3 regions of the Streptomyces sp. NPDC047515 genome follow, and region 2 is predicted to be linked to each of the others. Evidence: predicted binding sites of a transcription regulator. Region 2 holds the regulator's gene; each other region holds the start of a gene.
The links. The regulator HrcA, encoded in region 2, represses chaperone genes, less so after heat shock. The targets are predictions, from matches to a motif close to TTNGCACTCNGNNNNNCNGAGTGCNAA.
Positions count from the first base shown of each region.

Region 1: groL (chaperonin GroEL) is a predicted target of HrcA. The motif match lies at 2,867-2,893, and genes of this name have one in related genera.
Region 3: groES (co-chaperone GroES) is a predicted target of HrcA. The motif match lies at 2,513-2,539, and genes of this name have one in related genera.

Region 1 is NZ_JBEYTM010000010.1:10,989-16,270, forward strand. It holds gene ABZ826_RS10965 (glucosyl-3-phosphoglycerate synthase) at 1-178, opposite strand, end outside; SAM riboswitch class I at 332-458, shown strand; gene thrC (threonine synthase) at 476-1,777, shown strand; gene ABZ826_RS10975 (MoaD/ThiS family protein) at 1,807-2,085, shown strand; gene ABZ826_RS10980 (cold-shock protein) at 2,508-2,714, shown strand; gene groL (chaperonin GroEL) at 3,055-4,677, shown strand; gene ABZ826_RS10990 (hypothetical protein) at 5,282-5,282, opposite strand, start outside.
Region 2 is NZ_JBEYTM010000001.1:265,665-270,946, reverse strand. It holds gene dnaJ (molecular chaperone DnaJ) at 100-1,236, opposite strand; gene hrcA (heat-inducible transcriptional repressor HrcA) at 1,237-2,253, opposite strand; gene ABZ826_RS01120 (MBL fold metallo-hydrolase) at 2,450-3,172, shown strand; gene ABZ826_RS01115 (DUF3097 domain-containing protein) at 3,198-4,019, shown strand; gene hemW (radical SAM family heme chaperone HemW) at 4,079-5,282, opposite strand, start outside.
Region 3 is NZ_JBEYTM010000003.1:159,145-164,426, forward strand. It holds gene ABZ826_RS03660 (class I SAM-dependent methyltransferase) at 1-522, opposite strand, end outside; gene ABZ826_RS03665 (polysaccharide deacetylase family protein) at 638-1,630, shown strand; gene ABZ826_RS03670 (DUF6234 family protein) at 1,845-2,327, opposite strand; gene groES (co-chaperone GroES) at 2,691-2,999, shown strand; gene groL (chaperonin GroEL) at 3,100-4,722, shown strand; gene ABZ826_RS03685 (hydroxyacid dehydrogenase) at 4,897-5,282, opposite strand, start outside.

The DNA of each region.
Region 1 (5,282 bases), on a different contig from region 2:
TCAGCTCGCGCCGGATCGTCGCGACGATCTCACCGACCGTCGCTTCCTCGTTCAGCGCGGGCAGTACCACACTCACGCTCCCGCGGCCCGGCTCCTTGGCGGCGAGGAGCCGGTCCAGCGGGCGGTCGGCGGCCGACCAGGAACGCCTGGCCAGCCAGCTTTCGACCTCTTCCAGCACGGTCGATACTCCCTGTATGTGATCCATCTCGCGGTTCGGACGGCTATCTCAACTGTCCGGTGCTTCGGTTACAGTCTTGAACAACGCGGATGGCCGTCGCATGTCGGGGTCAGTCCGCCAATAAACGCCCGGATCGTCGATCCGGTGCCACAGCGCTCATCCAGAGGGACTGAGGGAACGGCCCGTTGAAGTCCCGGCAACCCTCCCGCCGACCGCGAGGTCAGGTGGGGAAGGTGCCAATTCCGTCTCGTGGCGAAACGCGCCGCGAGGAAGATGAGGAGAAAGGGCCTCGCCTCCATGGCTGCGCAGACTGTTGCAGTAAGCACCGATTCTTCCACCGACGCCGTCGACCTCGGCCCCGCCGCGGCGCTTTCCTGCCGCGAATGCGGCGAGCGCTTCGAACTCGGCCCCCTTTTCGCCTGCGCGTCCTGTTTCGGGCCGCTCGAAGTGGCGTACGACCTGCCGACCGGCTCCCCGGACGAGCTGAAGAAGCGCATCGAGGCCGGACCCGACAACATCTGGCGGTACGCGCCGCTGCTGCCGGTTCCCGCGAATGTCGCGGACAAGCCCAACATCAACCCCGGCTTCACCAAGCTGGTCAAGGCCGACAACCTCGCCCGTGAGCTGGGTGTCACCGGCGGTCTGTACGTCAAGGACGACTCCGGCAACCCGACGCACTCCTTCAAGGACCGCGTCGTCGCGATCGCCGTCGAGGCCGCCCGCGCCTTCGGTTTCACCACCCTCTCCTGCTCCTCCACCGGCAACCTCGCCGGTGCGGTGGGCGCCGCCGCCGCCCGCGCCGGCTTCCGCTCCTGCGTGTTCATCCCGCACGACCTGGAGCAGGGCAAGGTCGTCATGGCCGCGGTGTACGGCGGTGAGCTGGTCGGCATCGAGGGCAACTACGACGACGTCAACCGCTTCTGCTCGGAGCTCATCGGCGACCCGCTCGGCGAGGGCTGGGGCTTCGTCAACGTCAACCTGCGCCCGTACTACGGCGAGGGCTCCAAGACCCTGGCGTACGAGATCTGCGAGCAGCTCGGCTGGCGGCTGCCCGACCAGATCGTCATCCCGATCGCGTCCGGCTCGCAGCTCACGAAGATCGACAAGGGTCTTCAGGAGCTGATCAAGCTGGGCCTGGTCGAGGACAAGCCGTACAAGATCTTCGGCGCCCAGGCCGAGGGCTGCTCCCCGGTCTCCACCGCCTTCAAGGCCGGTCACGACGTCGTGCGGCCCCAGAAGCCGAACACCATCGCCAAGTCCCTGGCGATCGGCAACCCGGCCGACGGCCCCTACGTCCTGGACATCGCCCGCCGCACCGGCGGCGCGGTCGAGGACGTCGACGACGAGCAGGTCGTCGCGGCGATCAAGCTGCTGGCGCGCACCGAGGGCATCTTCGCGGAGACGGCCGGCGGGGTGACGGTCGGCGTGACGAAGAAGCTGATCGAGGCCGGTCTGCTCGACCCGGCGCTGACCACCGTCGTGCTCAACACGGGCGACGGCCTCAAGACCCTGGACGCGGTGGCCGCCACCTCGCAGGCGACCGCGACGATCCGGCCGAGCCTGGACGCGTTCCGCGCCGCCGGCCTCGCCACCAGCTGACCACCCGAGACCGAAGGAAGGCACCCACCATGAGCGTCAAGGTCCGTATCCCCACCATCCTCCGCACCTACACGGGCGGCCAGGCCGAGGTCCCGGCCGAGGGCTCGACCCTCTCCCAGGTCATCGAGTCCCTGGAGCAGAACCACCCGGGCATCGCCGCCCGCGTCCTGGACGACCAGGGCAAGCTGCGCCGCTTCGTGAACGTGTACGTCAACGACGACGACGTGCGCTTCGAGGGCGGTCTGGAGACGGCGACGCCGGACGGCGCCGGAATCTCGATCATCCCGGCCGTCGCGGGCGGCTGCTGACCCTGCGTCCGACTGCACAGCGTTATAGGAATTGCCCCCTCTGCGAGAGAAGCGGAGGGGGCAATTCTGCATGGTTGAGCGCGGTACAGTGTGGGAAGTCCCCCCAGCTGCCCGTGCCGCCCGCATATGAGAATGCGCCGGGTCGCGACAAGATGCAGCCAAAGTGTGCGATCTCCTTGCGCCATAAGTCACTTTTGCCCGGCCCGACTTGCCCGGGAATCCCATGAATTCCACATATTCGGGCGTTCGGCGCTGCCCGGAATTCTCGTCCGATTGACCTGTTGCAGAGGGCAGTTGGGCAGATACATTCGGCCGCGGTCGACGCGTTCCGGCGCACACACCCTCTCCTGTCGGAGGGTGAGTTCTGACCCGGGTCCGCGAAGTGCGGTCCTGCGCAAGGGCCAGTAATAGGGGAGTTAGGCATGGCTCAGGGCACCGTCAAGTGGTTCAACGCGGAGAAGGGGTACGGCTTCATCGCGGTCGACGGTGGTGCGGATGTTTTCGTCCACTACAGCGCGATCCAGATGGACGGGTACCGCACCCTTGAAGAGGGTCAGCGAGTTGAGTTCGAGATCTCGCAGGGCCAGAAGGGGCCGCAGGCGGACATGGTCAAGCTCGCCGTCGGCTGAGCTCGACGCGGTCGGCCAACGACACCACTCGCGCACGGAGGGCCCGTACCCCTGGGGTACGGGCCCTCCGTGCGTCCGCGTCCGGGCCTTCCGCGCGTCCGTGTCCGGGCCCTCCGCGCGGAGTCGTCGTTGTCCACATCCCGAGGGGGACGCTTGCACTCTCGGGGGTCGAGTGCTAATCATTGCGTTAGCACTCTCCAGGTGAGAGTGACAGAACTTGGACCGGGCCGGTGAGGCCCGCAGGTCCGGTGGGGCAAGGAACCACCGGTCACGCAGGCCGTCCGTCGCGGGCGCCACTCGGTCCGGAGAAATCCACCCCTGTCCGGGAGGACCACTTCACATGGCCAAGATCATCGCGTTCGACGAGGAGGCCCGGCGCGGTCTCGAGCGCGGCATGAACCAGCTCGCCGACGCCGTCAAGGTCACCCTTGGCCCCAAGGGTCGCAACGTCGTCCTTGAGAAGAAGTGGGGTGCCCCCACGATCACCAACGATGGTGTTTCCATCGCCAAGGAGATCGAGCTGGAGGACCCGTACGAGAAGATCGGTGCGGAGCTGGTCAAGGAGGTCGCCAAGAAGACGGACGACGTCGCCGGCGACGGTACGACCACCGCCACCGTTCTCGCCCAGGCGCTCGTCCGCGAGGGCCTTCGCAACGTTGCCGCGGGTGCCAACCCGATGGCCCTCAAGCGGGGTATCGAGAAGGCCGTCGAGGCCGTCTCCGCCGCCCTCCTGGAGCAGGCCAAGGACGTGGAGACCAAGGAGCAGATCGCTTCGACCGCCTCCATCTCCGCCGCCGACACCCAGATCGGCGAGCTCATCGCCGAGGCCATGGACAAGGTCGGCAAGGAAGGCGTCATCACCGTCGAGGAGTCCCAGACCTTCGGTCTGGAGCTGGAGCTCACCGAGGGTATGCGCTTCGACAAGGGCTACATCTCGGCGTACTTCGCCACCGACATGGAGCGCATGGAGTCGTCCCTCGACGACCCGTACATCCTGATCGTGAACTCCAAGGTCAGCAACGTGAAGGACCTCCTTCCGCTGCTGGAGAAGGTCATGCAGTCCGGCAAGCCGCTGCTGATCATCGCCGAGGACGTCGAGGGCGAGGCCCTGTCGACCCTGGTCGTCAACAAGATCCGTGGCACCTTCAAGTCCGTCGCCGTCAAGGCCCCGGGCTTCGGTGACCGCCGCAAGGCCATGCTCGGCGACATCGCCATCCTCACCGGTGGCACCGTCATCTCCGAGGAGGTCGGCCTCAAGCTGGAGAACGCCGGTCTCGACCTGCTCGGCCGCGCCCGCAAGGTCGTCATCACCAAGGACGAGACCACGATCGTCGACGGTGCCGGTGACAGCGACCAGGTCCAGGGTCGTGTCAACCAGATCCGCGCCGAGATCGAGAACTCCGACTCGGACTACGACCGCGAGAAGCTCCAGGAGCGCCTCGCGAAGCTGGCCGGCGGCGTGGCCGTCATCAAGGCCGGCGCCGCGACCGAGGTCGAGCTCAAGGAGCGCAAGCACCGCATCGAGGACGCGGTGCGCAACGCCAAGGCCGCCGTCGAGGAGGGCATCGTCGCCGGTGGTGGCGTGGCTCTGCTCCAGGCCTCGGCCGTCTTCGAGAAGCTGGAGCTCTCGGGTGACGAGGCGACCGGCGCCAACGCCGTCAAGCTGGCGCTGGAGGCCCCGCTGAAGCAGATCGCCGTCAACGGTGGTCTTGAGGGCGGCGTCGTCGTCGAGAAGGTGCGCAACCTGGCCGTCGGCCACGGTCTGAACGCCGCGACCGGCGAGTACGTCGACATGATCGCCGAGGGCATTCTCGACCCGGCGAAGGTCACGCGCTCCGCCCTGCAGAACGCCGCGTCCATCGCCGCGCTGTTCCTCACCACCGAGGCCGTCATCGCCGACAAGCCGGAGAAGGCCGCCGCGGCCGCTCCGGGCGGCATGCCGGGCGGTGACATGGACTTCTGATCCTGACGGATCGGTAGTTCCCGCACAGCTTTGCCGCATCGGCCCCTGGGACCAGCTGGTCCCAGGGGCCGATGTCGTTTCCGGGGCGGGGACGGTGCTTGCGCGCCCTGAGCTCCTCCTAGCGTGCGAAGACCATCCGTGATCTTGCGTGGGTATCCCCGGCTTCAGCCGGGGAGGGAAACGCATCCTTGGCCCGGAGGCGCGCAGCGCCGGAGTTCTCTGCGTCTCCGTCGTGACGGTCCGCGAGCGGTCGACGAGGTGGAGCGCGGCAGTTCCGACGGCGAACGGGCCGGTGGGGCGCGGCAGCCCGGCCTTCGGCAGCGAGGAGCGGCGGGCCCGTCCGGCCGCGGCGGCGGGCGACGGCATGGCGCCCGTGGCCAGTAGCGCCGAAGCCGCCGGCCCGGTGACGAGCGCCTGACGGCGGTTGAGGGTACGACTGTGGTCGTGCGGGACAACGGTCACGTGGGCTCCCCGTAGATGCGCGGTGGACGCGCCCACGATGCCCGCCGGAGCATCGTGGGTGCGTGATACCGCAGTCCCCATTTCCCCATGGACGCCTGGCTCCCCGGTATGACGGGGCGCCGGACGCCGCGACGCCCCGCCCC
Region 2 (5,282 bases):
GCCTCGGCGTGCGCGGCCTGCGGTCCATTTTGCCCTTAAACGCCGGACGGGCTCGGCGAGCGAGCCCGTCCGGCGTTCAGGAAGGGTGTGCGGAGACCGTCAGCGGCCGTTGAAGGCGTCCTTGAGCCGGGAGAAGAGCCCCTGCTGTCCGGGCTGGAACTGGCCGGTGGGCCGCTCCTCGCCGCGCAGCTTCGCCAGGTCCCGCAGCAGTCGCTCCTGCTCCGGGTCCAGCTTGGTCGGGGTCATCACCTCGACGTGCACGATCAGATCGCCGCGCCCGCCGCCCCGCAGATGCGTGATGCCGCGTCCGTGCAACGGGACGGACTGGCCGGACTGGGTGCCGGGCCTGATGTCGACCTCCTCCAGGCCGTCGAGCGTCTCCAGCGGCACCTTGGTGCCGAGCGCGCCCGCCGTCATGGGGATGGTGACCGTGCAGTGCAGATCGTCGCCGCGGCGCTGGAACACCGAGTGCGGCAGCTCGTGGATCTCCACGTACAGATCGCCGGCCGGGCCGCCGCCGGGGCCGACCTCGCCCTCGCCCGCGAGCTGGATGCGGGTGCCGTTGTCGACACCGGCGGGGATCTTCACGGTGAGCGTGCGCCGCGAGCGGATGCGGCCGTCTCCGGCGCACTCCGGGCAGGGGGTCGGCACGACCGTGCCGAAGCCCTGGCACTGCGGACAGGGCCGCGAGGTCATGACCTGGCCCAGGAAGGACCGGGTGACCTGGGAGACCTCACCGCGGCCGCGGCACATGTCACAGGTCTGGGCGGAGGTGCCGGGCGCGGCGCCCTCGCCGTTGCAGGTCGCGCAGACGACGGCCGTGTCGACCTGGATGTCCTTGGTGGTGCCGAACGCGGCCTCCGCGAGATCGATCTCCAGCCGGATCATCGCGTCCTGGCCGCGCCGGGTGCGCGAACGGGGTCCGCGCTGCGACGACGTACCGAAGAACGCGTCCATGATGTCGGAGAAGTTGCCGAAGCCGCCCTGTCCGAATCCGCCCGCGCCACCGCCGCCGGAGGCGGACAGCGGATCGCCGCCGAGGTCGTAGACCTGCTTCTTCTGCGGGTCCGACAGCACCTCGTAGGCGGCGTTGATCTCCTTGAACCGCTCCTGGGTCTTCGGATCGGGGTTCACATCCGGATGCAGCTCACGGGCGAGCCTCCGGAATGCCTTCTTGATCTCGTCCTGAGATGCGTCGCGGCGCACGCCGAGTACGGCGTAGTAGTCCGTGGCCACTTACGACTCCGCCAGGATCTGTCCGACGTAACGTGCCACTGCGCGTACCGCTCCCATCGTTCCGGGGTAGTCCATGCGGGTCGGTCCGACCACGCCGAGTTTGGCGACTGCCTCGTCGCCCGAACCGTAGCCGACCGCGACGACGGACGTGGAGTTGAGCCCCTCGTGGGCGTTCTCGTGCCCGATCCGTACGGTCATGCCCGAGTCCTTGGCCTCGCCGAGCAGCTTCAGCAGCACGACCTGCTCCTCCAATGCCTCCAGCACCGGCCGGATCATCACGGGGAAGTCGTGCCCGAACCGGGTGAGGTTGGAGGTGCCGCCGATCATCAGCCGCTCCTCCGTCTCCTCGACGAGGGTTTCGAGCAGGGTGGAGAGCACGGTGGACACGGTTCCCCGGTCCTCGCTCTCGAAGGATTCCGGCAGGTCCTGCACCAACTGCGGGACATCCGTGAAACGGCGTCCGACGACCCGGCTGTTGAGCCGGGCCCGCAGATCGGCGAGAGAGATCTCACCGAACGGAGCGGGGCAGTCGATCATGCGCTGTTCGACCCGGCCGGTGTCCGTGATCAGCACGAGCATCAGCCGGGCGGACGCCAGCGAGAGCAGTTCCACATGCCGCACCGTGGACCGGGTCAGCGAGGGGTACTGCACGATGGCGACCTGCCGGGTCAGCTGCGCGAGCAGCCGAACGGTGCGGCCCACGACGTCGTCGAGGTCGACCGCGCCGTCGAGGAAGTTGTGAATGGCGCGACGTTCCGGCGACGAGAGGGGCTTGACGCCCGCGAGCTTGTCGACGAAGAGCCGGTAGCCCTTGTCCGTCGGGATGCGTCCCGCGCTGGTGTGGGGCTGGGCGATGAAGCCCTCGTCCTCCAGCACGGCCATGTCGTTGCGGACGGTGGCCGGGGAGACCCCCAGCTTGTGCCGTTCGGTGAGCGCCTTGGAGCCGACGGGCTCCTCGGTGCCGACATAGTCCTGGACGATGGCGCGCAGCACTTCGAGTCTGCGTTCGCTGAGCATCGCGCACACCTCCAGCTGTCCTCGGTGGTTCTCGGGCCGTTCCTGTTTTTCTTTCCCGGGAATTCTCCTGGCACTCTGTCGACGTGAGTGCCAGCAATCCCCCGGCCAGTGTACGGCGGTCGAGTGGGGGCCTAGCAAGGGCGACCGGCCACGCTGCCGCGAGACCGTGCAGGTCTTTTGCGGATAGCGTCGCGGTATGAACGCCTCTTGGGAAGAGTTCGGCTGGGAGCGACTCGGTCACGGAGTGGGCCGACGGCGGCTTCCCGGGTGGGATGCGACGGTCGCACTGGTGGCCGGAACGGACGGCGCGCTGCTCTACGACACCGGATCGACGCTCCGCGAGGGGGCGGAAGTGCGGGCCCAGGCACAGGCCCTGCTCGGCCGGAGGGTGACGCATATCGCACTCAGCCACCCTCACTTCGACCACGTGCTGGGCACCGCGGCGTTCTCCGGCGCCCAGGTGTACGGAGCGGTCGGCATGGCCGGGCTGCTGAAGCGCGGGGCGGACGAGCTGTGCGCCGACGCGGTGCGCCACGGGGTGTCCGAGCGCGACGCCGTGGAGGCCACCGGTGTGCTGGTGGCTCCGCACCACGAGGTGTGCGGCGAGTGGACCCTCGATCTGGGTGGCGGCCGTCAGGTGCTGCTGGCGAATGTGGGCCCCGCCCACAGCGGCCACGATCTGGTGGCGCTCGTCCCCGGCGCCCCGACGGTGGTGCTCTGCGGCGACCTGGTCGAGGAATCCGGCGAACCGCAGGCGGGCCGGGACGCGGTGCCGTCCCGCTGGCCGGCCGCGCTGGACCGGCTGCTGGCGCTCGGCGGCGAGGACGCGGTGTACGTCCCGGGGCACGGGGCGGTGGTGGACGCGGTGTTCGTCAGGGCCCAGCGCGACCGGCTGGCCGCCCTCTTCGGCGTGTCGTGAGGTGGTGTCGTCCTATCGTCATCCGATGCGCAGCTACCAGCCGGACCTGACCCCGCCGTGGAAGAGGTCCGCCCCCGTTCTCGAGGTCCCCGCCGAGCCCGATCTGGTCGTCGAGGAGGTCTCCACCGGATTCTGCGGTGCGGTGATCCGCTGTGAGAAGACCGCCCAGGGGCCGACCGTGACCCTGGAGGACCGTTTCGGCAAGCACCGGGTGTTCCCGATGGAGCCGCGCGGCTTCCTGCTGGAGGGCCGGGTGGTCACGCTGGTACGGCCGTCGGCCGCCGGTCCCGTGCGCCCCACGCGTACGGCCTCGGGTTCGGTCGCGGTCCCCGGGGCGCGCGCCCGGGTGGCGCGGGCGGGCCGCATCTATGTGGAGGGCCGCCACGACGCGGAGCTGGTCGAGCGGGTCTGGGGTGACGACCTGCGGATCGAGGGCGTGGTCGTCGAGTATCTGGAGGGCATCGACGACCTCCCGGCGATCGTGCGGGAGTTCTCCCCCGGTCCGGACGCCAGGCTCGGCGTCCTGGTCGACCACCTGGTCCCCGGCTCCAAGGAGTCCCGGATCGCGGACCAGGTCTCGGACGCGAACGTGCTGGTGGTCGGCCATCCCTACATCGACGTGTGGGAGGCGGTGAAGCCGTCGTCCGTGGGCATTCCGGCCTGGCCGGTGGTGCCGCGCGGCCAGGACTGGAAGACGGGCGTGTGCCGCTCGCTGGGCTGGCCGGAGAACACGGGGGCGGCCTGGCAGCGGATCCTTTCCACGGTGCGCTCGTACCGGGACCTGGAGCCGGCGCTGCTGGGCTCGGTGGAGCATTTGATCGATTTCGTGACGGCGCGGCCCGAGTAGCTTCTCCGGGGTCCGGGGAGGGCTGGGAGCAGGGCCGGGCCCCGCCCCACGCCCGCCCCTCAGTCCACCAGGTCCCGCACCACCGCATCCGCCAGCAACCGCCCGCGCAAGGTCAGCACCGCCCGCCCCTCCCCGTACGGCCCGCGTTCCAGCAACCCGTCCTCCACCGCCCGCCCCGCCGCGGCCAGCCCCGCCGGTGCCAGCAGCGACAGCGGGCAGCCGTCCACGAGCCGCAGCTCCAGCAGGATCCGCTCGACCCGCCGGTCCTCCGCGGAGAGGATCTCGCGCCCGGCGCCGGGCGACCGTCCCTCGGCCAGAGCCTGCGCGTACGCCCCCGGATGCTTGACGTTCCACCAGCGCACCCCGCCGACGTGGCTGTGCGCCCCGGGACCGGCGCCCCACCAGTCGGCGCCGCGCCAGTACAGCTCGTTGTGCAGGCAGCGGCCCTCGGGCGTACGGGCCCAGTTCGACACCTCGTACCAGGAGAAGCCCGCCGCGGCCATCGCCTGGTCCGCGATCAGGTACCGGTCCGCGTGGGCGTCGTCATCGGTCATCGGGATCTCGCCGCGCCGGATCCGGCGGGCCAGCTGCGTACCCTCCTCGACGATCAGCGCGTACGCCGACACATGGTCCGGCCCCGCTCCGATCGCCGTCTCCAGCGAGGCCCGCCAGTCGTCGTCGGACTCCCCGGGCGTGCCGTAGATCAGGTCGAGGTTGATGTGCTCGAAGCCCGCCTCCCGCGCCTCGGCGACGCACGCCTCGGGCCGCCCCGGCGTGTGCGTACGGTCCAGGATCTTCAGCACATGCTGCCGCGCGCTCTGCATCCCGAAGGAGATCCGGTTGAAGCCGCCCTCCCGCAGCTCGGCCAGATACGCCGGACCGACAGACTCCGGATTGGCCTCGGTGGTGATCTCGGCGTCGTCCGCCAGCCCGAACTCCTCGCGGATCGCCCCCAGCATCCGCACCAGGTCCGCGGCAGCCAGCAGGGTCGGCGTACCGCCGCCGACGAAGACCGTACGGACCGGACGCGGATCGTCGCCCAGGACCTTGCGGGCCTGGCGGACCTCGCCGATCAGATGGGCCGCGTAGTTGTCCCGGGAGGCCAGGGCGCCGCCGGAGCCGCGGAGCTCGGTGGCGGTGTAGGTGTTGAAGTCGCAGTAACCGCAGCGGGTCGCGCAGTAGGGCACGTGCAGGTAGAAGCCGAGCGGCCGGTCGGCGGCGCCTTCCAGGGCATGGCGGGGCAGCGCCCCGTCGTCGGGTACG
Region 3 (5,282 bases), on a different contig from region 2:
GGCGGCGTTGGCACGCGCCACCTCGGCGGTCAGCGGATCGCGGTCCACGGCCAGGACCGAGATGCCCGCCCGTGCGAGCGCGATCGCGTCGCCGCCGATCCCGCAGCAGAGGTCGGCGACGCTCCGTACCCCCGCCGCCACGAACCGCCGCGCGCGATGGGTGGCCACCGAGGTACGGGTCGCCTGCTCGACGCCGTTCGGCGTGAAGAACATCCGGTACGCGTCCTCGGCACCGAATTTCGCCACCGCCCGCTGCCGCAGCCGTGCCTGCCCCAGCGCGGCCGACACCAGGGAGGCCGGGTGGGTGCGGCGCAGCCGGGTGGCGGTGGCCAGCTCCTGGGCGGGGTCGTACGAGCGCAGTTCCTCCAGCAGCGCCGCGCCCTCCGGGGTGCGCAGGGCCATGAAGGCGGCGAGCGGGTCGTCGGCGCCGGACGGGGCATCGGCGCCGGGCCCGTCGGGCCCGTCCGGCGGGTCGTTCGGGGCGTTCGGGTCGTTCGGGGCGAGAGCGTTCACCCGTCCCATTGTGAGCCAGCCGGGTTGACCGGCGGACCCGGCGGCGGTGTCGCACCCCGGGGTCCGTCACGGGCTGGCAGGATGCGACGTCATGTAACTTATACGACAAAAGGATGAATTAAACATGGAAAGGCGAGAATCGGGCACGCTCGACGCCGGTGCGCGCCGGGCTCCCGGCGCGGACCGGCCGGCCCGTGTGGTCCTGGCCCTACTCCTGCTCGCCGCCGTCGGCTCGGGCTGCGCGTCCGCGGCCGGCGACCGGGGTGACGCGGACGCCGAGCACCGGGCCCGACCCTCCGCCGGACACCCGGGCGCTCCCGGACGGAAGGCGGGCCCCGGGCGACCGGCCGAACAGGGCCGCGCGCCCGCCGGATCCCACGAGAACGCGAAGTTCGCCCCGGCCGTGCGGGCGGCCCTCGCGAAGAAGTGGGGACTGGGCGGGCCGCCGCTGGTCGCACCCCCGCCGCCCGCGGTGAAGCCGCACCTCACCACCCGGGAGGGATTCGAGGTCAAGGGCGGCGACGACTCGCTGCCGCCGGTGTTCACCACCGTCCCGACCAAGGACCGGGTCGTCTTCCTGACGATGGACGACGGTGCCGAGAAGGACCCCGAACTGCTGCGGATGATGGATGAGCTGGACATCCCGTACAGCGCGTTCCTCAGCGACTACGAGGTGAGCGACAACTACGGGTACTTCGGCGAGGCGCAGCGGCTGGGCGTGTCCCTCAACAATCACACGCTCAACCACCCCTACCTGCCCGGCCTCTCCTACAGCGGGCAGAGGCGCGAGATCTGCGGCCAGCAGGACATCATCGAGAAGCAGTTCGGCAAGCGTCCGACCCTCTTCCGCCCGCCGTACGGCAACTACAACGGGGACACGCTCCGCATCGCGAAGTCCTGCGGCATCAAGGCCGTGCCGCTCTGGAACGAGGAGGCGTTCCCGGACCACATGGAATGGCGCGAGGAGGATCAGGACCTGCACCCCGGCGACATCATCCTCACGCACTTCCGCGGCCGGAAGGAGTGGAGCGGCAGCATGACCGACCTGGTCCGCGCGGTCATGAAGACCATCACGGACAAGGGGTACGCCGTGGCCCGGCTGGAGGACTACGTATGAGAAGGGCGCACCGGCTGCTCGCCGGACTGCTGACAGCCGGTGCGCTGCTGACCGCCACCACCGCGTGCGCGCAGTCGGTGGATCCGATCGAACGGCTGGGCCGCAAGGCCGCGCAGAAGATGACCCGGCCGCGGCCGGCGCCCGAGGCCGGCCCGCGGGCGCGTCCGCGCGGCGATCACGGGGCGCCGGGGTCGCTGGTCGTCGTCGCCTGCCCTCAGCCGCCGGAGTCCAGGCACTCGTGGTTGTCGCCGCCGCTGAGGCACTGGTGGCCGGACCGGCCGGGATCGTACGAGGGTGCGGGGGCCGGTGCCGGGTGCGCGCGGCGGTAGTCCTCGTGCCCGGTCAGTACTGTGACCAGACACAGCAGCAGTGCGGCCAGGACCTGGATGCCACCCGCCCAGGGCCAGTTCGAGCGGATCAGGACCACGGCGAACAGGGAGATCACCGCGGCGATCCCGCCGAAGACGAGGACGGGTGTCCAGTCCATCGGCGGCGGACCGGGCGCCTCCCGGCCGCCGAGGTCCAGTCGCGAGACCGTCAGGGAGTAGGCGGCGACCGCGCAGATCAGCCCCTCCAGGGCCACCAGCAGCAGACCCAGCAGCACGTCGAGGCAGCCGTTCACGGTGCGAGAGGGGTGCTGCGTGGCCCAGGGGCGGGGCGGCGGCGGGTTCGACGGTCCGCGCGGAGGTTCGAGCATGAACCCACGGTCGTACGGAACGGTTCGGTCCGCCCCCGCGTTGTCCTTATGGTGTCCGGACTGTTGCCCGGACTGTTGCCCGGACTGTTGCCCGGACTGTTGCCCGGACTGTTGTGCGGTCCGTGGTCCGGGGGTGGGAAGCGGCGGGGGCGGGCAGGGCTTCCGGCACGCCACGACTGGCCGAATTGGCACTCCGCTTGACCGAGTGCTAATCCCGGTCATAGTCTCGGTGCTGGCACTCGCCACTGGAGAGTGCCAGCAGTACTGGCGACTGGCAGGTCCGGCACCCGCGACGACGGATCCACCTGGTCGCCACCCAAAGACTCTTAACCCCGTGAGATCTCCGAAGGGGGAGACCGGATCGTGTCGACCGCCAGCACCAAGGTTGCGATCAAGCCGCTCGAGGACCGCATTGTGGTCCAGCCGCTCGACGCCGAGCAGACCACGGCCTCCGGCCTGGTCATTCCGGACACCGCCAAGGAGAAGCCCCAGGAGGGCGTCGTCCTGGCCGTGGGCCCGGGCCGCTTCGAGAACGGCGAGCGCCTGCCGCTCGACGTCAAGACCGGCGACGTCGTGCTGTACAGCAAGTACGGCGGCACCGAGGTGAAGTACAACGGCGAGGAGTACCTCGTCCTCTCGGCTCGCGACGTTCTCGCGATCATCGAGAAGTAATTCACCCACGTTTGCTTCTGTTCTGCGCCCCTGGCCCCCTGCGAACTAACCAGCCGGGCGGTCGGGGGCGCAGTTCATTTGAGAGGAAAGCTCAGCTCCCATGGCGAAGATTCTGAAGTTCGACGAGGACGCCCGTCGCGCCCTTGAGCGCGGCGTCAACAAGCTTGCCGACACGGTCAAGGTGACGATCGGCCCCAAGGGCCGCAACGTCGTCATCGACAAGAAGTTCGGCGCTCCCACCATCACCAACGACGGTGTCACCATCGCGCGCGAGGTCGAGCTCGACGACCCGTACGAGAACCTCGGCGCCCAGCTGGTGAAGGAAGTGGCGACCAAGACCAACGACGTCGCGGGTGACGGTACGACCACCGCCACCGTGCTGGCCCAGGCGCTCGTCCGCGAGGGTCTGCGCAACGTCGCCGCGGGTGCTTCCCCGGCCGCCCTGAAGAAGGGCATCGACGCCGCGGTCAAGGCCGTGTCCGAGGAGCTCCTCGCGACCGCCCGTCCGATCGACGACAAGAGCGACATCGCCGCCGTCGCCGCGCTCTCCGCGCAGGACCCGCAGGTCGGCGAGCTCATCGCGGACGCGATGGACAAGGTCGGCAAGGACGGTGTCATCACCGTCGAGGAGTCCAACACCTTCGGTCTGGACCTCGACTTCACCGAGGGCATGGCCTTCGACAAGGGCTACCTGTCCCCGTACATGGTGACCGACCAGGAGCGTATGGAGGCCGTCCTCGACGACCCGTACATCCTGATCCACCAGGGCAAGATCGGCTCGATCCAGGAGCTGCTCCCGCTGCTGGAGAAGGTCATCCAGGCCGGTGGCTCCAAGCCGCTGCTGATCATCGCCGAGGACGTCGAGGGCGAGGCGCTGTCGACCCTCGTCGTCAACAAGATCCGTGGCACCTTCAACGCCGTCGCGGTGAAGGCCCCGGGCTTCGGTGACCGCCGCAAGGCCATGCTCGGCGACATCGCCACCCTCACCGGTGCGACCGTCATCGCCGAGGAGGTCGGCCTCAAGCTCGACCAGGCCGGTCTGGACGTGCTGGGCACCGCCCGCCGCGTCACCGTCTCCAAGGACGACACGACGATCGTGGACGGCGGCGGCGAGCCCGGCGACGTCAAGGGCCGGGTCAACCAGATCAAGGCCGAGATCGAGGCCACGGACTCCGACTGGGACCGCGAGAAGCTCCAGGAGCGCCTCGCGAAGCTGGCCGGCGGCGTGTGCGTGATCCGTGTCGGTGCCGCCACCGAGGTGGAGTTGAAGGAGAAGAAGCACCGTCTGGAGGACGCCATCTCCGCGACCCGCGCCGCGGTCGAGGAGGGCATCGTCTCCGGTGGTGGCTCCGCCATCGTCCACGCCGTCAAGGTCCTCGACGGCAACCTCGGCAAGACCGGCGACGAGGCCACCGGTGTCGCGGTCGTGCGCCGCGCCGCGGTCGAGCCGCTGCGCTGGATCGCCGAGAACGCGGGCCTCGAGGGTTACGTCATCACCTCGAAGGTCGCCGAGCTCGACAAGGGCCAGGGCTTCAACGCCGCGACCGGCGAGTACGGCGACCTGGTGAAGGCCGGCGTCATCGACCCGGTCAAGGTCACCCGCTCCGCGCTGGAGAACGCCGCGTCCATCGCGTCGCTGCTGCTCACGACCGAGACGCTGGTCGTCGAGAAGCCGGCCGAGGAAGAGGCCGAGGCCGGTCACGGCCACGGTCACTCGCACTAGTGCCCCTCCCGGCGACGTTCGCCCTGTCGATCGTCGCCGGTCACGGCACCAGCGTGTAGCTCCACCCGGACACTGAGGCCCGGTACCCCGTCGCGGGGTACCGGGCCTCGGCATGTGCGGCGTTCCCGGGCCGGGGATGCCGCCGGGAGGTGCGGGCAGGGGATGGAGCCCGCGTCAGGCCGAGTGCGGCAGCACCTCCGGCAGCACCGGGTCCGCGAAGGGCAGACCCCGTACGTACCGTTCCGTCTCGTCCAGCGCCTGGTCGGCCATCCGGTGCAGCTCATCGCCCAGCGAACCCGCGACATGCGGCGTGAGCAGTACATTCGGCAGGTCGTACAACGGCGAGTGCGCGGGCGGGAGTTCGGGCTCCGTCACATCCAGCACCGCGTGCAGCCGGCCGGCCGTCAGCTCGGGCAGCAGTGCCTCCTCGTCGACCAGCGAACCCCGTGCCGTGTTGATCAGCGTCGTCCCGGTCGCCATGGCCGACAGCTGAGCCGCGCCGATCAGATGGCGCGTCTGGGGAAGCTGCGGCGCGTGCACCGAGACGACCGAGCTGCTCG